Regions from separate parts of the Duganella sp. P38 genome, predicted to be linked through region 2. Evidence: predicted binding sites of a transcription regulator. Region 2 holds the regulator's gene; each other region holds the start of a gene.

Region 1 (7,606 bases), 130 kb from region 2:
GCTGCAGATCGAGCCGATCGCCCAATCGGCCGCCAACCAGCGCGCCGGCCGCTGCGGCCGCGTGGCCGACGGCGTCTGCATCCGCCTGTACGACGAACAGGACTTCCTGCAGCGGCCTAAATTCACCGAGCCGGAAATCCTGCGCTCGTCGCTGGCCTCCGTCATCCTGCGCATGAAGACCCTGCACCTGGCCGACGTCGAGACTTTCCCGTTCATCGAGCCGCCGCTGGCGCGCGCCATCGCCGACGGCTACCAGCTGTTGCAGGAGCTGGGCGCGGTCGATGAATACAACCAGATCACGCCACTCGGCAAAAAGCTGGCCAAGCTGCCGCTGGACCCGCGCGTCGGCCGCATGATCCTGGCCGCGCTGGACAACGTCTGCCTGAACGAAGTGCTGATCATCGCCTCCGCGCTGTCGGTGCAGGACCCGCGCGACCGGCCGCTGGAACACCAGCAGGCCGCTGACGAAGCGCATAAAAAGTTCGCCGACGAGAAGTCCGAATTCCTCAGCTATATCAAGATCTGGAAGTGGTTCGAAAACGCGATTGAACACAAGAAGACCAATCGCCAGCTGCAGGACAACTGCCGCGCCAACTTCCTGTCGCAGCTGCGCCTGCGCGAATGGCGCGACGTGCACTCGCAGCTGCTGACGATTGTGAAAGAGCAGGGCTGGCGCCTGAACGAAGCGCCGGCCACCTACGAGAACCTGCACATGGCGCTGCTGACTGGCCTGCTGGGCAACGTCGGCTTCAAGCAGGAAGACGATCCGGGCTTCCTCGGCGCGCGCGGCATCAAGTTCAATATCTGGCCGGGTTCCTCGCTGAGCAAAAAGCCCGGCAAATGGATCATGGCGGCGGAGCTGGTGGACACCACGCGCCTGTACGCGCGCTGCATCGCCCAGATCCAGCCGGAGTGGCTGGAGAAGGTCGGCGGCCATCTGCTGAAAAAATCGTGGGGCGAGCCGCGCTGGGAAAAGCGGTCGGCGCAGGTCACCGCGTCCGAGCGCGCCACCTTGTACGGGCTGGTGGTGTACAGCCAGCGCCGCATCAACTATGGCTTGTTCAATCCGGCGGAAGCGCGCGAAATCTTCATCCGCGATGCGCTGGTCGGCGGCGACTACGAGACGCGCGCGCCGTTCTTCGCCCACAACCACAAGCTGATTAAAGAGATCGAGAACCTCGAACACAAGTCGCGCCGCCAGGACGTGCTGGTGGACGATGAGCTGATCGCCGCCTTCTACGACAAGCTGATTCCGGCCGACGTGGTGAACGGCGCCGGCTTCGAGAAATGGCACAAGGACGCCACGGCCCAGGAACCGAAGCTGCTGTTCCTGAACCGCGATGAACTGATGCGCCACGAGGCGGCCGGCGTGACCACCGACCTGTTCCCGAAGAAGATGAACGTCTCCGGCCTGGAGCTGGCGCTGACCTATCACTTCGAACCGGGCAGCGTGCGCGATGGCGTGACGCTGGCGGTGCCGCTGTATGCGCTGAACCAGCTGTCGCGCGAGCGTTGCGAGTGGCTGGTGCCGGGCATGCTGAAGGAGAAGGTGCATCTGCTGCTGAAATCCCTGCCGCAGAAGCTGCGTCGCCACTGCGTGCCACTGCCGGAATACGCGGCGAAATTCTGCGAGCGCATCGAGGAAAAGCATGCTTTCGGCCGTGGCGAGCTGATTGACGCGATCATCGCCGACATCCGCCAGCAGATCACCATCACGCCGCTGACCACCGACTTCAAGCCGGAGACGCTGGCCGCGCACCACTTCATGAACTTCAAGGTGATCGACGAGCATGGCCGCCAGCTGGACATGGGCCGCAACCTGGCGACGCTGCAAGCGGAATACGGCACGCAGGCGCGCGAGAGCTTCCAGAAAATGGCGGAAGCCTCCGGTCCCCAGTCCAGCGTTGCCGCGCGCGCCGTGGTGCCGGCGAAATCGGCACCGGCAGGCACCGCCGCACCGGCAGGCACCGTCGCTCCCGCGAAGGCGGGAGCCCATGCCGCGCCGGCATCGCCCGCAGCAGCAACCAACAACATCACCCTCACCAACCTCACCTCGTGGACCTTCGGCGAACTGCCGGAACTACTGGAAATCGCCCAAGGCAAGCTAACCCTGATCGGCTTCCCGGCGCTGGTCGACAAAGGCAGCCACTGCGACCTCGAAGTCTTCGATGACCCAACGGTTGCCGCGCGCACGCACCGCGTCGGCCTGCGCCGCCTGTTCGCCCTGCAAATGAAGGACCAGATCAAGTTCATCGAAAAGAGCATCCCCAACCTGCAACAAATGGGCATGCAGTTCATGAGCATGGGCACGCAGGAAGAACTGCGCGAACAGATCATCAACAAAGCGCTGGACATCGCCTGCCTGCAAGACCCGCTGCCGATCGACGCCGCCACTTTCGCCAAGCGTAAGGACGAAGGCAAATCGCGCCTGGTGCTGCTGGTGAACGAGATCGCGCGCCTGCTGTCGCAAGTGCTGACCGAATTCCACGGCCTGCCGAAACGCCTGCAAGGCCTGCCGCAACAGGCGGCGCAGGACATGCAGCAACAGCTGCAAGGCCTGGTGCACAAACGCTTCCTGCAGGAGAACGAGTACAGCCAGCTGTCGCACTTCCCGCGCTATCTGAAGGCGATGAATGTGCGGATCGAAAAGCTGCGCGGCGATCCAGCCCGCGATACCAAACTGATGGCCGAATGGCAGCAGGCCGCGGCGGCCTATCTGCGCGCGAGCCGCGACAAGTCGGCCGGCAAGAACACCGATCCGAAGATGGTGGAGTTCCGCTGGATGCTGGAAGAGTTGCGCGTCTCGCTGTTCGCCCAGGAGCTGCGCACGCCGATGCCGGTATCGGCCAAGCGCTTGCAGAAAGTGTGGGAATCGATGCTGCGCTAAGCGCGGTAGCGAACGCGCGGCGGCGCGGCATTCCGCTAGACTGTTTGGCAACAGGAGGGCGTCGCGATGGTGAAGACCGGGAAGCTGCTGCGTAGTCTGATCCGCGCCGGCACGCGCACGGCAAAGCTATTCGCCGCCGCCGCGACACCGCCGCCGCCACGCAAGCCGCGCAAGCCCCGCGCCGCGCCGGCATCGCCAGCGCCGCCGGCCGGGGCGCGCGTGGCGTCGGCTGCGTCGGCCCCCGTCGCCGCACCGGGGAAATGGCTGTCCGGCCATGTGCCCAATGCGACCGGGCAGCGCATGAGCTACTGGCTTTACCTGCCCAACAATCGCCCTGAAAAGGGCATGCCGCTGGTCGTCATGCTGCACGGCTGCCAGCAGACCGCCACGCAGTTCGCGCAAGGCACGCGCATGAACCTCCACGCGGAAAAAATGGGGTGCGCGGTCCTCTATCCTCAGCAACTGGTGAGCAGCCATCCGCACCGCTGCTGGAAATGGTACGACCGCGCCACACAGGAAGGCGGCGGCGACGCGCTCACCATCATCGGCATCATCCAGAGAGTGCTGACGCAATATGACATCGACCGTTCGCGCATCTACGTCGCCGGCATATCGGCCGGCGCCGGCATGGCCAACATCCTGGCGTTGAATTACCCGCAGCTGTTCGCCGCTGTCGGCCTGCACTCAGGCCCGGTGTTCGGCACCGGACACAACTCGCTGGGCGCATTGAGCGTGATGAAAAACGGCGCCCTCGGCATGGGCGCCGACATCGCCGCCCACGTGCTTCTGCAACGTCATGGCCAGTTCCCCGGCATGCCCGCCATCCTGTTTCAGGGTGAAAGCGACAATGTCGTCAAATCCATCAACCAAGTCCAGCTGACCCGCCAAAGCCTGCTGCTGAACCGCTTATCGGAACCAGCCAGGGTCACGCAGAAGCGCCATTACCGCCTGCTCGACTATTACGACGGCCGCAAGCTGCTGCTGCGCGTCGCCCAGGTCGGCAAGCTGGAACACGCCTGGAGCGGCGGCGACCCGGCATTCAAGTTCAATGACCGCGCCGGCCCGAATGCCAGCAAAATGATGCTGGCGTTTTTCGCCCGCCACCGACGCGTTTAGGCTGCGATCAAAGCAGCAGGAAGGCCAGGGCGGCGACGGCGGTGGGGGCCAGGGCGCCAGTCAGCAGGCCGAGGGCGCCGATCGATTGGTCGCGGAAGCCGTGCCGCAGCAGCGCCGCGCCGGCAGGATTGGGGGCGTTGGCGATCACCGTCAGGCCACCGCCGGTAACCGCGCCCGCCATCAGCATGTATTGCGCTTCGGCCGACATGCCGTCGATCAGCGAGCCGAGATAGGTGAGGGCGGCGTTGTCGGTGATCGCCGTCAGGCTCATGGCGCCGAAGAACAGGGCCAGCGGCGACAGGCTTTCGACGATCGGTTGCAGCCACCATTGCTGCATCCCGCCCAGCACCACCAGCCCGGCCAGGAAGAAGCCGACCAGCAGGCCTTCCTTGATGATCAGCGGGCTTTGATAGCGCTGGTACGCGGTGGTGAAGCCGAGGAACAGCATGAAGACGCCGAGGAACAGCACCGGATGGTGGCCCAGCACCACCACCGCCGCCAGGAAGCCGAGGTGGATCAGCATCACCGCCAGCGGCACCGCCGGCGACGCCGGGGATGCGGCGGCTTCAGCCGGCGCGCGCAGATGCCTGCGCAACAGGAAGCTGACGGCCGTGGCGTTGATGGCGACCGCGATCGCCGCCTTCCAGCCGAAGTGCGCGGCCATGTAGGCGGTATCCCAGTTCCAGGTGGCGGCCACCATCAGCACCGGCGGCGCGGCGTAGGAGGTCAGCATGCCGCCGATGGAGATGTTTACGAACAGCACGCCGAGCGCGCCGTACTTCAGCCACTCCGGCATGCCGTCGCGGAAGATCAGCGGCGCCAGCATCAGCGCCGCCAGCGTCATCGCGGCCGGCTCGGTGATCAGCGAACCGGTCAGCGGCACCAGCGCCAGGCCCAGCCACGCCAGCGCCAGTTCCGTGGGCACCGGCATCACGCGGGCGACGGCCAGCAGCACGCGCTGCACGATCTCCATCACCGGGCGCGACGCCGCCACCACCATCACCACAAACACAAACAGCGGTTCGGTGTACTGGCGCGATTCGGCATAGGCGATGGCGACCTGGCCGCCGTTGAGCAGGGCCAGCGCTATCATCAGGATGAAGGCCCAGAAACCGAACACCACCTCGACCTCGCCCAGCAGGTGCAGCAGCCCGGCGTGGCGCGGGTGGCGCTGCGCCAGCTGTTCAAAAACCTGGCGCTGAAGGTGTGCAGCAACGCCAGGGCGAAGAGGATGGCGCCAACCAGTTGTATCGTTTGCAAGGTGCGTCCTTTGATAATGATTCCAGTCGCATGGTACAGCAGATAAGCCTTGCCAAACTACGGTGCGAGTAGTACTGTGTATTTATACAGTATTTGCGGTACAATGCCATGACACTCCCGGAAACCCTGCACCCGTCCTTGTGGCGGGCGGATCAACTCGCCCACAGCGCTACGCGCTGCATGGACACAGGCTTTGCCGCCTTGTCCGCGCAGCTGCCCGGCGGCGGCTGGCCGCTGGGCACGCTGATCGATTTGCTGGTGCAGCAGCACGGCATTGGCGAGCTGCGCCTGTTGCAGCCGGCGCTGGCGGCGCTGGGCAAGCGTCCGATCGTGCTGTTGCAGCCGCCTTACGCGCCGCAGTCGCTGGCGCTGGCCGCGCTGGGGCTGGAGCCGTCGCAACTGCTGTGGGTGCGCAGCGGCGCCAAGGCCAGCGATGCGCTGTGGGCCGCCGAGCAAATCCTGCGCAGCGGATGTTGCGGCGCCTTGCTGTTCTGGCAGAAAAATATGCGCGGCGAAACGCTGCGGCGCCTGCATCTGGCGGCGCAGAGCGGCGAGACGCTGTTCTGCATGCTGCGGCCACTGGCGGCGGCGCAGGACGCCTCGCCGGCGCCGTTGCGGCTGTCGCTCAGGCCGGTGGCCGGCGGCGTGGACATCGGCTTCGTCAAGCGACGCGGGCCGCAGCGTGACGCGCCTTTGTTCCTTCCCTTAACTCCTGCTTTGCTTCAACGCCATGCGCCTCTGGATCGCTCTACACCTGCCACGGCTCCCGCTCGAAGTGTTCTGCCCACGCTGGTCGGCTGACCATTGCACGGTGGTGCTGGAGCAGGAGCGCGTCGTCGCCTTGTCGGCTGCGGCCCATGCGGCAGGCGTGCGGCCGGGCTTGCGGCGCGGCGGCGCCATCATGCTGGCGCCGCAATCGCAGTTTCAGGAGCGTTCGCTGTCGCTGGAGGCGGAGGCCCTGCAGGCGGTGGCGATGGCGCTGCTGCAATTCACGCCGCAGCTGGCGGAGGCGGAGGAAGCGACGCTGCTGCTCGATGTCGGCGCCAGCCTGCGGCTGTTCGGCGGCATCCGCGCGCTGTGCCGCAAGGTGGCCGGCAGCGTGCGCGCGCTGGGCTTTACCGGTTCCCTCGGCTGCGCGCCGACTGCGCGCGGCGCCTGGCTGCTGGCGCGCTGCAATGCCGGCCGCGCTTTAAAGATGGCGTCGCTGGAGCGGCGCATCGCGCACCTGCCGGTCGGCGTGCTGCCGCCGGCCCGGCCTTATCTGAGCTGGATGGAGGGCATCGGTTGCCTGACGCTGGGCCAGCTGCGCGGCCTGCCGCGGCCGGGATTGCAGCGCCGCTGCGGCCGCGCCTTGCTCGACATGCTCGACGACGCGCATGGCGCCCGTCCCGAAATGCATCAATGGCTGGAGGCGCCGGCCAGCTTCCGCGCCAGGCTGGAACTGTTCGACCGCGTGGAAAACGCCGAGGCGCTGCTGTCTGGCGCGCAGCGGCTGGTGTTGCAGCTGACCGGCTGGCTCAGTGCGCGCCAGCTGGCGGTCGAGCGCATCCACCTGCTGCTGGAGCACGAACGCGGCCGCACCGCCGGCCCGCCGACCGTGATTGAAGTCGCGCTGGCCGAGCCGACGTGGCAAGACGGCCATCTGGTGCGCCTGCTGAAGGAGCGCCTGGCCAAGCAGGAACTGGACGCGCCCGTCATCGGCCTGGCGCTCGAAGCGCCGCAGGTGCAGCCGATGGCGCCGCCCAGCGAATCGCTGTTCCCCGAGCCGGGCGGCAGCAAGGAAGACTGGCAGCGGCTGCTGGAGCTGCTGGCCGCGCGGCTGGGCGCGGACAATGTGCTGCAAGCCGCGCCGAGCGCCGATTACCGTCCCGAGCAGGCCAACGTCTGGCGCAGCATCCAGGAAAAATCCGCCCGGCCGAGGTGCGCGCGCAGTTGCCGCAGGACGTGACCAGCCTGCCGCGCCCGGCGTGGCTGCTGCCGAACCCGATTCCGCTGCTGATGCGCGATCACCGTCCCTACTATGGCTCGGCGCTGCGGCTGCGTTCGACCGGCGAGCGCATCGAGGCCGGTTGGTGGAGCACGATGCAAACCCGCGATTACTTCATGGCCGAAGGGGAAGACCATGCGCACTACTGGCTGTTCAAGCAGCGCGACGCCAGCGCCACCGAGCCCGAGACGCGCTGGTATCTGCACGGCCTCTTCGGGTAAAGTATGCGGATGAAATCACAACGACAAGAATTCATTGGCGCGCACGGGCATACGCTGTCGGCGCGGCTCGATGCGCCCGATGGCGAAATCAAGGCTTATGCGCTGTTCGCCCACTGCTTCACCTGCGGCAAGGAC
Region 2 (7,606 bases):
CGCAGCCACTGCGGACACTTCAAACTCGGTCAACCGGGCAATGCCCGCCTCCATCTGCTGCGACCGGTGCTGGAGTACAGCGTTGACGATCGGCATGCCGGCCGGGGTGTAACGGATTGCGTCCCGCTCGGCGATGAGGGCGATGAACTGGAGCTGGTTCAGCGCGGTTCCTTCTCAGAACAATTAAGCAGCGGCTGGAGCGGCTGGGGCTTCGGCGCGATGCGATTTCGCTGCATCTTCGCGTTGTACCGACTTCATCATCGGCGAAGGAGCGGTTTCCGCTTTCTTCATCTTGACGGTCAGGTGACGCAGAACGGCATCATTGAATTTGAATGCGGTTTCCAGCTCAACCAGGGTTTCGTTGTCGGCTTCGATGTTCAGGCAGATGTAGTGTGCCTTCGCCAGTTTCTGGATTGGGTAAGCCATTTGACGGCGGCCCCAGTCTTCAACACGGTGAACGTTGCCGCCGCGGGTCGTTACGGTGGTTTTGTAACGCTCGATCATGGCGGGCACTTGCTCGCTCTGGTCCGGGTGGACGATAAATACGATTTCGTAGTGACGCATGTATAACTCCCTTAAGGACTTGATAAATAGCCCACCCTGGCGTCAAGACAGGTGTGGGAAGAGGTAAGCCCGCGACTATAGCAGCTTTTCAAGCGGAACGCCAGCGCGGCGTGGTCGATGCTACAGTTGGGCCTCGTTGCCGTTACAACAGGATTGCCCGTGAAGCCATTTTTCCTTCTGTCGCTGGCCGCCGCCATGGCCGCCACCTCCCCCGCCCCGGCCGCCGCTGCCGACTACCCGGCCGTCAAGACCAAGGCCTACAGCACGCCGAAATGGCTGTTCGCGCTGCGCGTCGATACGCAAACGCTGGCCCGGCTGACGCCGGTAGCCGATCCCAGCGTCGACTTCACGCTCGGCCCGCGCGTCGAGGAACGCCAGTTCGACGGCTACCGCCATCTCGGCGACCTGACGCTGAAGCTGCGCGTGGCCGGCGGCGAATGGCAGACCTACAGCTCGTTCGCCGCGCGCCAGCCGATCACGGTGCTGCCGGCCGTGCGCGTGCTGGCCGCCGCCGACATCAGCGCCAGCATGGGCGCCGGCCTGCCGCTGACGGTGGAGCGACGCTGGCTCAACGACAAGGGCGCGCTGGTGCTGCGCTACACGCTGATCAACCGCGGCAAGCAGCCGGTCGACATCGCCGAGGCCGGCATGCCGATGGTGTTGGCGCCGGACAGCACCGTCAAGCCGCGCCCCGGCGACCAGGGATCGGTCGAGGTGACCAGCCACGCCGGCTTCAAGCCCGTGCTGCGCGTGCAAGCGGACGGCCGCACGCCGCTGCTGAGCTGGCAAGCGCCGGCCGAGCAGCGCGCCATCAACGAAGACCACGCCAGCTGGGTGACGCCGGGCTTTACGCTGCAGCCGGGCGCCAGCCGCACGATCGGCCTGCGCTTTGTCGCGCGCGCGCAGCCGACGCGCTGAAGCCGAGGGGCCGCCTGCAACAACTTTTTTCAGTTTATTTCGCTCAAAGCAATAAATTCCCTTGCATTGCGAGCCATACTGTACAAAAATACAGACTGTCTATATCCACAGGCTACCGACCACATGCTCAAGCTCACCGCCCGCCAGGAACAAATCCTGAATCTGATCAAGGACGCCATCGAAAACACCGGTTTCCCGCCGACCCGCGCCGAGATCGCCAATGAACTGGGCTTCAAGTCCGCCAACGCGGCCGAGGAGCATTTACAGGCGCTGGCGCGCAAGGGCGCGATCGAAATCGCGGCCGGCACCTCGCGCGGCATCCGGCTGCTGGGTGCGCACGCCGAACCGGCCGCGCCGAAGGTGCCGGCCGCGCTGATGATGTCGCTGCCGCTGATCGGCCGCGTGGCCGCCGGCTCGCCGATCCTGGCGCAGGAAAACCTGGAAGCGAGCTACAGCGTCGATCCGGCGATGTTCGCCGCCAAGCCGGACTACCTGCTCAAGGTGCGCGGCGAATCGATGCGCGACGCCGGCATCATGGACGGCGACTTGCTGGCCGTGAAAAAGGTCGACAGCGCCAAGAACGGCCAGATCGTGGTGGCCCGCATCGGCAGCGAAGTCACGGTCAAGCGCTACCGCAAGACCGGGGCCACCGTCGAGCTGCTGCCGGAAAACCCGGACTTCAAGATCATCAAGGTCGATCCCGAAGCCGACGAATTCGCGCTGGAAGGCCTCGCGGTCGGCCTGATGCGCACCTGGCACTAAAGAGAAAAGCCCGCGCTCGGCGGGCTGTTGGGGCAGATTAGCGGCCGCCGCTCGTCAGCGGCGCCGCGAAACCGGCGCCCCTATCACGCTTCATCGCATTCAGTTTCTCGATTTCCGCACGGCGCTGCTCCAGATCCGAAGCGGTCTTGGCATTCGCACTGACCACATGCGAGTTGGTCTTGGCCTGCCATGCGTCCTGCGCGGCGAGGAAAGCTTCCGCCTCCACCTTGGCGTCGGCCGCCACCGTCGCGTAAGCCTTGTCCATGCGGTCAATAGCTGTGGCGATCTCCTCATCCGTCATCAGGTTTTGCAAGTCAGCAGGAATCGCTTTGCCCACCGGCAGCTGTGCGCTCAGGTTGCTGACAAAGCCCTTGTAGCAACTCTGCCAGCCCTCGATGCCAGCCACGGTTTTCTTGATCTCTTCGGTGGTGGTGGAAACAGCTGGAATCACTGGTTTGACGCAGTTGAACTTCTCCAGCCGCACATCTTCGCCCGCGTATTGCCGGGTGTAGTAGTCGATCTTGGATTTATTGGCAGCACGCTGCGGCGTGAGCTGCAACCCCTGCCTGGCCTCTGCAACGCCAGCGTCGGCAGCCTTGCGGAACAACTCATCGGCTTTGGCCATATCGACCGGCGTGCCTTCGCCATACCAGTGCAGTTCGCCGAGGCGAAGCTGCGCCACGGCGTTGCCGCCAGCGGCAAGCTTGGCGTAGATCGGCAAGGCGCGCGCGTAATCCTTCGCTGCGGCGAACCGGTCCGCATCAGCCATTTCGTCGGCGCGGGCGCCGCCACCCAGCAATGCCAGCGCCAGGCCCAGCAAGTGAATCGTTTTCATCTCATCCCCTTACAATTATTAAAACAGCAAAGCGAGTGTAGCGCAGTCACTTTGTTGCTGCATTAATTTGCCAGATGAATTGGCGAAATCGCAACACTTGTCAGATGATTAGCAGCCTTCCAGCGCGGTGCAGAAGTCGTCCAGCAGGTCGTCGGTGTCTTCGATGCCGACCGAGACGCGGATCAGCGATTCGGCGATGCCCATCGACGCCCGGCGCTCGGCGCCCATTTCGTAGAAGATGGTGTGCGCGACCGGAATGATCAGCGTGCGGTTGTCGCCCAGGTTGGACGCCGGAATCGCCAGCTTCAGGCGGTTGAGGAAGTCGAAGCAGTCCAGCCCTTCCTTCAGCTCAAAACTCAGCAGCGAGCCGTGCGCACGGAACAGCTCGGCGCTGATGCCGTGCTGCGGATGCGACTTCAGGCCCGGATAGTAGACAGCGGCAACCCGCTCATCCTTTTCCAGCAGCTCGGCCAGCGCCAGCGCGTTGGCCGTGGTGCGCTGCATGCGCAGCGCCAGCGTTTCGGCGCCGGCGGCGATGTGGTGCGCGGCATCCGGCGCCAGCGAGGAGCCGAAGTCGCGCAGCGCCTTGGCGCGTACTTGCGCCAGTCCCCATTGCAGCGGCGCGGCTTTCTTGTAGTTCTCGTAGATGTTCGGGAAGCGGGTCCAGTCATAGGCGCCGGTGTCGGTCAGGCTGCCGCCGAGCGCGTTGCCATGGCCGCCGATCGATTTGGTCAGCGCGTTGACCACCAGGCCGGCGTGCACGGTCTTCGGCTGGAACAGGTACGGCGTGGTCATGGTGTTGTCCACCACGTAGAGGATGCCGCGCGCCTTGCACAGCTCGCCGATGCGCTTCAGGTCCGCCACTTGCGTGCGCGGGTTGGCGATGGTTTCGACAAACACCACGCGGGTGCTGTCGGTGAGCGCCGCCTCGACGTTGGCGACATCGGTGGCGTCGACGAAGGACACGCCGATGCCCTGGCTCATCGCGGTCTGCCACAGGCTGTTGGTGTTACCAAACAGGAAGGACGAGGACACCACATGGTCGCCGGCGCGCAGCAGCGCCTGCACCACGGCGCCGATCGCGCCCATGCCGGTGGCGAAGCAGATGGTGCCGACACCCTGCTCCATCTTGTTGACCTTTTCTTCCAGCGCGGAGATGGTCGGGTTGCCTTGGCGGCCGTAACGGAAGCCCGGTTCCTTGCCCTGGAATACCGAGGCCAGCTGGCGCGCGTCGGCGTAGCCGAAGGCCACCGAGGTGTGGATCGGCTTGTGCAGCGAGCCGTGCTCGATGCCCTTCTGGCGATCGCCGTGCAGAATGGTGGTGGTGAAACCGTAGTTCTTTTTTTCGCTCATGTGTTCGTTTCCACGGTCATTCCCGCGCGGGCGGGAATCCATAGAACCGCTGAGCATAGTCAGCATGGATTCCCGCCTGCGCGGGAACGACGAATAATCAGGCTTCGGTGGCGGCCAGGTTCAGGTTCAGCTGCGTGCGCGCGGCGTCTTCCGGCACCTTGGCCTTGGTCGGGTTGTGGCGCTCGTATTCGAGCTTGTCCAGATATTCCTTGGTCACATCGCCGGTCACGTACACGCCGTCAAAGCACGACGCCTCGAAATTGGTCAGCGCCGGGTTGACGTCCGAAATCGCACGCTTCAGCGCATCGATATCCTGGTACACCAGCGCATCGGCGGTAATCTCGCGGCACACCTCTTCCACGGTGCGGCCGTGGGCGATCAGCTCGTCGCGGGTCGGCATGTCGATGCCGTACACGTTCGGGTAAATCACCGGCGGCGCGGCCGAAGCGAAGATCACCTTGGTGGCGCCGGAGTCGCGCGCCATCTGCACGATCTCGCGGCTGGTGGTGCCGCGCACGATGGAGTCGTCCACCAGCAGCACCACCTTGCCCTTGAATTCGTCCGGAATCGCGTTCAGCTTCTGGCGCACGGACTTCTTGCGCGCGGCCTGGCCGGGCATGATGAAGGTGCGGCCGATGTAGCGGTTCTTGATGAAGCCTTCGCGGTACTCGACGTTCAGCGCCAGCGCCAGCTGGATCGCCGCCGGGCGCGACGAATCCGGAATCGGCATCACCACGTCGATCTTCATGTCCTTCAGTTCGCGCTTGATCTTCTCGGCCAGGTACTCGCCCATTTTCAGGCGGGTGGCGTAGACCGAGGCGCCGTCGATCACCGAGTCCGGGCGGGCCAGGTACACATATTCGAACACGCAGGGATTGAGCGACGGATTGTCGGCGCACTGGCGCGCGTGCAGCTGCTTGTCGGCGTCGATGAACACCGCCTCGCCCGGCGCAATGTCGCGCACGAAGCGGAAGCCCATACCTTCCAGCGCCACCGATTCCGAGGCGATCAGGTATTCATTGCCTTCCGGCGTTTCGTTGATGCCCAGGCACAGCGGACGGATGCCGAACGGATCGCGGAACGCCAGCAGGCCGACGCCGGCGATCTGCGCCACGGCGGCATAGCCGCCGCGCACACGGCGGTGCAGCACGGTGACGGCATTGAAAATGGTGTCGGCGTCGATCGAGATATCGACCGTGGCTTTCTGGATTTCGTGGGCCAGCACGTTCAGCAGCACTTCCGAGTCGGAATCGGTGTTGATGTGGCGGCGGTCGTTGATGAACATCTCTTTCTTGAGCTGTTCCCAGTTGGTCAGGTTGCCGTTGTGCGCCAGCGTGATGCCGAACGGCGCGTTGACGTAGAACGGCTGCGCCTCTTCCTCGCTCGACGAGCCGGCGGTCGGGTAGCGGCAGTGGCCGATACCGGAATTGCCTTGCAGCGTACGCATATTCCGCGTGCGGAAGACGTCACGCACCAGGCCGTTGGCCTTGTGCATGGCGAACATGCTGCTGTGATTGGTCGCAATACCCGCCGCATCCTGGCCGCGATGTTGCAGCAGCAACAAGGCGTCATACAGCATTTGGTTGACAGGTTGATGGGAAACGACGCCGACAATGCCACACATGATGGTGCTCCTGGACAGGTACTACAGATTTAAAGAATTCAAAAATTCACATGCTGCGCCAGCGCAGCGGGAAGATACGGCTTGACCATGCGCACGCCTTGCTCGGCGTAGGGGCTGGTGGCCGCCTGCTTCCAGAAATCCTGCTGCGGCAACGAGGTCATCCCGCTTAAGATGACGGCTGCCAACACAATTACAAGCCCGCGCGCGACGCCGAACACGGCGCCCAGCAAGCGGTCGATGAAACTCAGGCCGCCCGCGTCGAGCAAGGCGTCCAGCGCCAGCGACAGCAGGCCCATTAAAATCCGCGCGCCGATGAACAGGGCGAGGAAGGCGATAATCAGCCGCAGCACCTCGCCCGGCACCGCCTCGGGCAGCATCGGCGCCAGTTGGGCGGCATAGGCGTTGGCCACCACGAAGGCGATGATCCAGCTCAGCACCGACAGCACTTCCTTCACCAGTCCGCGCACCAGTCCGATGATGACCGAGGTGACCATGACGAAGATCACCAGATAGTCGAAGAGCGTCACGTCAGACAGTTTCCAGGCGGCCTTCCAGGCCCATGCTGCTCAGCTTGGCCTTGACCTTCTCGGCCTCCTCCTTGCTGCTGAACGGTCCGACACGCACGCGGGTGATGCCCGACGCGGTCTTCTGCGTGAAGGAGCTGATGCCGCCGCTCTTCAGCTTGGCGCGCAACTCCTCGACCTTGGCCGCATCGCTCAATGCCGCCACTTGCAGCACGAATTTCTCGCCGGACGGCGCGGCGGCCTGCTTGCCTTCCAGGATGGCCAGCGCGCGCGCGTCTTCCGACTTGGCTGCCGCCGGCTTGCTCTCGGCCGGCTTGTCAGCGCCCTTGGCCTTCGCTTCGGCCAGCTTGCGCTCGGCTTCCTGCTTCTCGGCTTTCAGCCCGGCTTCCGCCTTGGCTTCGGCCAGCTTGCGTTCCTGCTCCTGCTTGTGCTCGCGTTCAGCCTTGGCGTCGGCCAGCGCCTTGGCCTGGGCTTCCGCTTTGGCTTCGGCCTTGGCGCGTGCATCCGCCTCCGCCTTGGCGTCCGGCCTGGTGGTGTCGACGGCGGCGACCGTCGGCGCGGCGGCCGCCGGCGACGGCTTGGCGGACGGTTTCACGTCCTCGACGATTTCTTCCTTGCTGTCCAGCGCGGCGGTGGCCGGCACCGGCTCGGCGCGCGCCGGCGCTGGCGCGGCCTCGGCCAACGGCTTGTCCTTGGATGGAATTTTGATATCAATGTCGGACGACAGCGGCTTCGGCTCGGAATCGAGCAGCATCGGCAGGCCGACGGCGACGCCCAGCGCCAGCATGATGGCGCCGACCAGGCGGCGGCGTGCGCGTTTCTTTTCCGGCAACACCGGGTCATTGTCCTCGCGGTCGCGCGAGCGGCGCTTGGGACCGTCGGCGGACGAGGCGCGCTTGGCGCGGGCGCGTTCAGACAACGCCTGGTCATCCGCGCTGGTGTAATAACCGCTGTCTTGACCAGCGTCTTGCTTGTTTTTGCCAGATTTCGAGAACAAGCCCATGCGTGATTTCAGTCCTGTGCGTT
Region 3 (7,606 bases), 230 kb from region 2:
ATCTCGTTCATCTCGATCAGTTCATCGGCGCCCCAGAAGTCCAGCAGGTCGCCGATCTGGTCCTGGCGGCGCACCGAGGAACCGAAGAAGCGGAACTGCACCGGCTCACCGACCACCAGGCCAAACTCCTTGTTCGGCAATTCGATCTCGCTGCCTTCCTCCATGCCGAACGGCGCCACGCACAGCGCCTGAATCGGCGGCTCCATGCCGGGAATCGCCGGCATCGCCGACTCGATCGCCACGTAGTAGGAACGCGCCGTGCCGCCGCGAATGCGCACGCCGCTGCCGCGACGCACGTAGCTGTAGTAAGCGGCGCCGCGCGCCACCGCCAGATCGAGATCGGCGCCGCCCAGCATGCGCGCCGGCTCCGCGCCTTCCATGTACAGCCAGTCGTTGATGGTGCCCATGATGCGCTGGGCCAGCAGGTCCGACTTGAACACGCCGCCGTTGAACAGCACCGCGGTCGGATGCAGGAAAGTCGCCTCGGCGCTTTGCTTGCCGGCGTAGCCTTCCAGCTCCGCCGTGGCGCCAAGCTGGCGCGCCAGGAACGCCGCCAGATGGCGCGTGATGCCGGCGTCCTGCGCATACGGCAGGCCAAGCTGCGTCAGGCCGGCGCGCGTGCGCACGGCGGGACGCGCCGACGCGTCCACCTGCGGGAAGAAGCCGTCGAGGATGAAGGCCGATACCTCTTCGCGCGTCAATTCGGTGCGGATCGATCCGCCGATCAGCTTCGAGCCACGGCTGGGCACGACGATAGGCCAGGTGGCCACGGTCGCATCGGCCAGCAGTTTTTCCTTGGCGGTGCGGCAGCCGTAGGTCAGCGCGCGCATCTGCCAGGCGTCGAGTTGCGTGCCGTTGGCGGCCAGCTTGCGCGCCACCAGGTGCGCCAGCGCCAGGTCCATATTGTCGCCGCCGAGCAGGATGTGGTCGCCCACGGCGATGCGGTGCGGTTCCAGCACGCCGTCGCGTTCCAGCACGGCGATCAGCGAGAAGTCGCTGGTGCCGCCGCCGACGTCGACCACCAGGATGATGTCGCCCGGCTTGACTTCCTTGCGCCAGCGGCCTTCGCTGCCCTGGATCCAGCTATACAGCGCCGCCTGCGGCTCTTCCAGCAGCGTCAGGTTGGTGTAGCCGGCCGCGCGGGCCGCGTCGGCCGTCAGTTCACGCGCGCCCGGATCGAACGACGCCGGTATCGTCACCGTCACCGCCTGCTCGCCGAACGGCGCCTCAGGGTGCGCCTGCTCCCACGCCTTACGCAGGTGGCTCAGGTAGCGTGTCGATGCTTCCAGCGGCGACACGCGCGTGACTTCTTCCGGCGCGTCGTTCGGCAGCAGCGCCGAGCGGCGGTCGACGCCGGGATGGCTCAACCAGCTCTTGGCGCTCGACACCAGGCGGATCGGCGTGGTGGCGCCACGGCTGCGCGCCATCTCGCCGGCCACGCCGGCTTGTTCTTCAGCGCTTTGCTGCCACGGCAGCTTGTTCTCGCCGGGCGCCAGCTCGTCGGCGTGCGGCAGGTAGAGGAAGGACGGCAGCAACGGCAGTTCTTCGATGGTGCCCGGCGCGGTCAGCTGCGGAATCGCCAGCACGCCGTGCTGGGTTTTCTCGCCGTCGCTGGCTTGCAGGTTCACATACGACAGCGCGCTGTGCGTGGTGCCGAGGTCGATGCCGATGGCGTAGCGTGGATCGCTCATAGTTCCACCTCCGCCGGCGCCAGGATGGACGCGTCATGCGCTTCCGCCAGTTTCGGCAGGCGCACGTCGGCCGAGCGCCAGCCGCGGTGGCTCAGCGTGCCTTTGAACGGCGCCTTGCCGACCACGTTGCCGGTCAGGCGCACGGCGGCGGCGTCGAAGCCTGCCGGCAGTTCGACCCGGCTGCCTTCCGCTTCGCTGCGGACCGGCTCGATGGTGAAGTGCTCTTTCAGCACCTTGGCGCAGCCTTCGTGCACCACGCGCGCGGCGGCGCCGATGTCGGCGTCGGAATAGGCGCTCAGGTTTTCCTGGGTGAAGTCGATCAGGCGCGCCTCGCGCTGGAACAGCGACAGCAGTTGCAGCGCGGCGTCCGGCGTGGCCACGCGCAGCGTTACCGGCGCTGGGGCAGGGGCCGGCGCCGGCGCCGGGGCGGGCGGCGCGACCGGCGCCGCCGCTGGTTGCGGCGCATCGTCGATGCGCGTCAGGCGCGCGGCGTAGTCAGCGTCGGACAGGGCGCGGAAGAAGGCGCCGATGGCGATCGAAATCCGGCTGAAGAAAGACGGCAGGGGTTGGCTCGAATGGTTCATATTATTACTCACTGTGAGGTTGCCGAACGCTGCGCTGCGCGCGCGCTGGGGCGAAGCCCGGCATGATACCAGCTTGCCCCGGCGCTCCCCAAGAACGCACGCGGATTTCGCTTGAATTGGCGGCGCGCAGCGCTAGAATACTGTATATGTATACAGTATTTAGAGCGATGCCATGGGCCACGATGAAAATAAGCAGGAACAAGTGATGTTGCCGCCGCCTTCGCTGAAGGCGCGCAAGGGGCGTGGCGCCGTCTCGAACCTGCAGGGGCGCTACGAACTCAACGTCCGCGAAGCTTATGACGACGGCTGGCAGCGCGAGGAAGAGGAGGAACTGCCATGGAAAACCCAGGTCACCGAGGAAATATGCAAGTCCATCCTCAGCCGCAACGCCTCGCCGGACTTGCCGTTCAGCGTCTCGCTCAATCCGTATCGCGGCTGCGAGCATGGCTGTATTTACTGCTTTGCGCGGCCCACCCACAGCTATCTCGGTTTATCGCCCGGCATGGACTTCGAGAGCACGATCTTCGCCAAGGTCAACGCGCCGGAGATGCTGCGCCGCGAACTGGCCAGGCCGGGCTACCAGCCGGAATCGATCGCGCTGGGCGTCAACACGGACGCCTACCAGCCGTGCGAGCGCGAGTACAAGCTCACGCGCCGCGTGCTGGAAGTGCTGCACGAGTGCCAACATCCGGTCGGCCTGATCACCAAGAATTCGCTGATCGAGCGCGACATCGACATCCTGGCGCCGATGGCGGCCAGGCGGCAGGCGGGCGTCGCCATTACGCTGACCACGCTGGACCCGGCCATCGCCCGCACGCTGGAGCCGCGCGCGGCCGCCCCCGCGCGCCGCCTGCGCACCATCCGCACGCTGACGGACGCCGGTATTCCGGTGGCGGTCAGCATCGCGCCCATCATTCCCTTCATTACCGAGCCGGACATCGAGCGGATACTGGAAGCGGTCAAGGAGGCCGGCGCCGTCAGCGCGCACTACACCGTGCTGCGCTTGCCGTGGGAGGTGGCGCCGCTGTTCAAGCAATGGCTGGAAGCGCATTTCCCCGAGCGGGCGCAGCGGGTGATGAACCGTGTGCGTGAAATGCGCGGCGGCAAGGACTATGACAGCAACTTCGACACGCGCATGAAAGGCGAGGGCGTGTGGGCCGAGCTGATACGCCAGCGCGTCAAAATTGCCTCGGAGCGCCTGGGCTTGAGCGGGCAGGGCAGTCGCTTTCACCGCATGGACGCGTCGCAGTTCACGCGGCCGCTGGTGGTGCCGCCGTTGGGCGCGCGCGCCAAGGCCGCAGCCGACGCCGGGCAGCTGGACTTATTTTGAATGCAGCGCGGCCAGGTGGCGCTCGATCTCGAACACGTGCTGGTCGTGCCGGCCCAGCTGGCGCAGCGCGCTGGCCAGGTGGTTGAGGTAATCGCTGTTCGGGCCGCTGGGGCCGGCGGAGCGGGCGATGTGGGCGGCAATTTCCTGTTCGGAGGCGGCGCCGAGGAAGGCGGTGTTGTCCGGCGTGGCAATGTAGACCAGGCCTTCGGACTGGCCGCCGTCCTCAAAAGTGATGCGGATGGCCAGGCGCAGATAACCGTTTTTTTCGCGGTGGTCGAGGTGGGCGAACACTTCCGGCGTGATCAGGTAGGCCATGCCATGGCAGATCGCGCCGGCTTCTTCGATCAGCGTCACCACGCGGCCCGGCGCATCGGGCGTGCCGCGGTGGTCGTGCGAGCCCTGCCAGAAACGCCGCGTCCAGCCTTCGATGCTGGCCGGGCGGCGTTGCAGGTAGGGAAAGTCCGCCTTGTAGATCAGGGAGCCGTAGCCAAACAGCCAAACGCTGTGGTGGCCGTCAAACTTGTCCATCAGTTGGTTGATGGCGGTGGTATTCGCAGTCATGCCGCCATTATAAAACAGCGGTAGCGCTAACATCAGGCCGCGTGGTTTAGCCCCGTGATTTGTTGCAGATCTGCCAGTGTGCGCACCACGTCCACGCGGTCGACGCCGATGAAGTCGAACGCCGCCCTGAGCTGCAGCTCATGGTTGTCCAGCAGCTCGTCTTCCGATTGCAGGCCCATGACGGCACAGCCGGACGTGACCAGCAGCAGGCGCAGGGCGGCGCGCGGGCGGCCGGCGGCGGTCTGCATTTCCAGCAGGCGGTCCAGCCACGCTTTCAGCGTCGAGGGAATGGAGAAATTGTGCATCGGCGCGCCGACCACGGCCACGTCGGCGTGCCGGAATTCCTGCAGCAGCGAAGCGCTTTGCAGCGCTTCGGCGCGCAGTTCGGCGTGCATCGGAATGTCGGCGTCCCAGCGCTGGCTGATCACCTGCAGCAGCGGGCCGCTGGCGTGCGATAGCGGGGCGGCCGCCAGGTCGCGGTAGAGGACGGTTGCCTGCGCGTCCGCCGCGGTCAGCGCGGCGACGGCCGCTGCGGTGATCTGGCGTGACGTCGAATGGTCGCCAAGGGCGCAGGAATCTATGTGCAGAATGTTCATGAATAAAGGATACACAAACAGAAACCGCTTCCACAATAGATTTATGGCAATTTCAATTTCCTAATTGAAATAAAATGTGAAAAGCTGCTTCAGTTGGCCGGCAGATTCCAGTCGTGCGCGGCCACAAACTGGTGCAGGAAGGCGGCGAAGCTCTCCGCCGCCGGCGACAGCGCGCGGGCGCTGCGGGTGTAGACGAAAAAGCGGCGCGTCAGCGCCGGCGCCGCCAGCGGCCGCATTTTCAGCCCATACAACTGCACCATCTTTTCCGCGTAAGGCAGGCACACGGTAATGCCCTGGCGCGCATGCACCATGGCCAGCGCGGTGGTCATGAAGGTGACTTCGTTGTGCGGACTGAGCGACAGTTCTCTGAATGAAACGTGAACATCGCGCAACAGGCGTTCGGTGAACTGGCCCTGCAGCGAGATGAAGGGATAGCGGTTGACGTCGCTCCAGGTGATGCGCTTGCGCTGGTCCAGTTCGTGACCGGGCGGATACACGGCCACAAACGGCATTTCAAACAGCGGCTGCGCATCGATCTCGGCGGTGGCGTCGCGTTCGGGGCCGATGCCGAAGTCGACCTCGCCGCTGAACACGCGCGCCGACACTTGCTCCAGCGGGCAGTCGGTCAGCCGCACCTGCACCTCGGGATGGCGCTCGCGGTAGGCGGCGATCACTTCCGGCACCATGGTGCACGACAGCATCTGCGGCGCGGCCACGCGCACCGCGCCCTGTTGCAGCGCCTTGCGGCTGGCGATGTCGGCCATGGCACGGTCGAGGTCGTGCAGCATTTTGTCGAACAGCGGATACAGTTCCCGGCCCAGCTCGGAAAGCTGGGTCTTGCGCGTGGTGCGCTCGACCACGCGCATGCCCAGCAGCTGCTCCAGCTCCTTGATCTGCCCGCTGAGCGCCGACTGCGTCACGCTCAGGTGGCCGGCCGCCAGCGTAAAGCTGCCAGTCTTGGCCAGCGCCACCAGGGCGCGCATTTGCTTGATGCTGGGATTCATGGGAAATACTGATAAATGACGAGATAAATTCGATTTGCATGATATCTGAAACTGGCATCTAATGCGGGGAACAAGAGGAGACAGCCATGAAAATCAAGCAAATACATCACGTCGCCTACCGCTGCAAGGACGCCAGGGAAACCGTCGAGTGGTACGTCAAACACCTGAATATGGACTTCGTGCTGGCCATTGCCGAGAACGAAGTGCCATCGACCAAGGCGCCGGACCCGTATATGCACGTGTTCCTCGACGCCGGCAACGGCAATGTGCTGGCTTTCTTCGAGCTGCCGACCCAGCCGGCGATGGGGCGCGACCAGAATACGCCGGCCTGGGTGCAGCACCTGGCGCTGGAAGTGGCCAGCATGGACGAGCTGCTGGCGGCCAGGGAACGCCTGGTGGCCGCCGGCATCGAGGTTATCGGCCCGGTCAACCACACCATTTTCAAATCGATCTACTTCTTCGATCCGAACGGGCACCGGCTGGAGCTGGCCTGCAACACCGGCACGCCGGACATGATGCGCAAGCTCGACGAGGTCAAATGGGACATGCTGGAAGAATGGTCGCGCACCAAAAAAGCGCCCAAGCACGCAGCCTGGATGCACGGAGGCGAAGCATGAAACTGGCGACGCTGAAAGACGGTAGCCGCGACGGCCGCCTGGTGGTCGTCAGCCGCGACCTCGGTTGCTGCCAGCCAGTGCCGAAAATCGCCGCCACGCTGCAGCATGCGCTCGACCACTGGCAGCAGGTCGAGCCGCGCCTGCGGCAAGTGTACGCCGCGCTCAACGCGGGCGAGGCCATCGATACGCAGCCGTTCGAGCAGCAGCAATGCCACTCCCCGTTGCCGCGCGCCTACCAGTGGGCCGACGGCTCGGCTTACATCAACCACGTCGAACTGGTGCGCAAGGCGCGCAATGCCGACGTGCCGGCCTCGTTCTACACCGATCCGCTGATGTACCAGGGCGGCTCGGACAGTTTCGTCGGCCCGCGCGATCCGGTGTATGCGCTGTCGGAAGAGTGGGGCATCGATCTGGAGGCGGAAGTGGCGGTCGTCACCGGCGATGTCCGCATGGGCGCCTCGCTGGCGGACGCAGCCGCGGCGATCCGGCTGGTGATGCTGGTCAACGATGTCTCGCTGCGCAACCTGATCCCCAACGAGCTGGCCAAGGGCTTCGGCTTCTTCCAGTCCAAGCCGGCCAGCGCTTTCTCGCCGGTGGCGGTGACGCCGGACGAGCTGGGCCAGCACTGGGCGGACCACAAGCTGCACCTGCCATTGCGCGTCGCGCTGAACGGGCAGCCGTTTGGCCAGCCCGACGCGGGCGAGGACATGACCTTCAGCTTCGCCCAGCTGGTGGCGCACGCGGCCGCCACGCGCGAGCTGGCGGCCGGCACCATCATCGGTTCCGGCACGGTGTCGAACAAGCAGGGCGGACTGCATGGATCGAGCATCGCCCATGGCGGCGTCGGCTATTGCTGCCTGGCCGAAGTGCGCATGTACGAAACCATCGAAACCGGCAAGCCGCACACGCCGTTCCTCAAATTCGGCGACAGCGTGCGCATCGAGATGCTCGATGCGCACGGCGCCAGCATCTTCGGCGCCATCGAGCAGGTCGTCACGCACGACAGGGAGCGCCGCGGATGAAGCTCTATACCTACTTCCGCAGCTCGGCTGCCTACCGCGTGCGCATCGCCCTCAACCTGAAAGGCATTGCTTACGATGCGGTGCCGGTGCACCTGCTGCGCAACGGCGGCGAGCAGCTGGGCGAGGCCTATCGCGCCATCAATCCGGCGGCGCTGGTGCCGGCGCTGGACGACGGCGGCAACATCTTCAGCCAATCGCTGG

The links. Region 2 encodes LexA, which represses DNA repair genes until DNA is damaged. Its sites were predicted from a motif close to ACTGTATNNNNATACAGT; they were not measured.
Region 1: the regulator LexA is predicted to act here: its motif matches at 5,337-5,354, upstream of imuA (translesion DNA synthesis-associated protein ImuA).
Region 3: the regulator LexA is predicted to act here: its motif matches at 2,415-2,432, upstream of ACRQ5J_RS21005 (PA0069 family radical SAM protein).

The regions. Positions count from the first base shown of each region.
Region 1 covers NZ_CP193936.1:4,872,525-4,880,130, reverse strand. The annotation lists gene hrpA (ATP-dependent RNA helicase HrpA) at 1-2,887, shown strand, start outside; gene ACRQ5J_RS22705 (extracellular catalytic domain type 1 short-chain-length polyhydroxyalkanoate depolymerase) at 2,954-4,003, shown strand; partial or broken gene ACRQ5J_RS22700 (putative Na+/H+ antiporter) at 4,011-5,263, opposite strand; gene imuA (translesion DNA synthesis-associated protein ImuA) at 5,372-6,064, shown strand; partial or broken gene ACRQ5J_RS22690 (Y-family DNA polymerase) at 5,994-7,471, shown strand; gene ACRQ5J_RS22685 (alpha/beta hydrolase family protein) at 7,481-7,606, shown strand, end outside.
Region 2 covers NZ_CP193936.1:4,739,533-4,747,138, forward strand. The annotation lists gene priB (primosomal replication protein N) at 1-162, opposite strand, end outside; gene rpsF (30S ribosomal protein S6) at 184-564, opposite strand; gene ACRQ5J_RS22070 (DUF5695 domain-containing protein) at 724-1,482, shown strand; gene lexA (transcriptional repressor LexA) at 1,606-2,244, shown strand; gene ACRQ5J_RS22080 (tetratricopeptide repeat protein) at 2,282-3,079, opposite strand; gene ACRQ5J_RS22085 (cystathionine gamma-synthase family protein) at 3,188-4,432, opposite strand; gene purF (amidophosphoribosyltransferase) at 4,530-6,056, opposite strand; gene ACRQ5J_RS22095 (CvpA family protein) at 6,095-6,583, opposite strand; gene ACRQ5J_RS22100 (SPOR domain-containing protein) at 6,585-7,499, opposite strand; gene folC (bifunctional tetrahydrofolate synthase/dihydrofolate synthase) at 7,606-7,606, opposite strand, start outside.
Region 3 covers NZ_CP193936.1:4,511,925-4,519,530, reverse strand. The annotation lists gene ACRQ5J_RS21015 (Hsp70 family protein) at 1-1,691, opposite strand, end outside; gene ACRQ5J_RS21010 (DUF2760 domain-containing protein) at 1,688-2,275, opposite strand; gene ACRQ5J_RS21005 (PA0069 family radical SAM protein) at 2,448-3,605, shown strand; gene ACRQ5J_RS21000 (gamma-glutamylcyclotransferase) at 3,597-4,166, opposite strand; gene ACRQ5J_RS20995 (NAD(P)H-dependent oxidoreductase) at 4,199-4,762, opposite strand; gene ACRQ5J_RS20990 (LysR family transcriptional regulator) at 4,852-5,766, opposite strand; gene ACRQ5J_RS20985 (VOC family protein) at 5,853-6,383, shown strand; gene ACRQ5J_RS20980 (fumarylacetoacetate hydrolase family protein) at 6,380-7,405, shown strand; gene maiA (maleylacetoacetate isomerase) at 7,402-7,606, shown strand, end outside.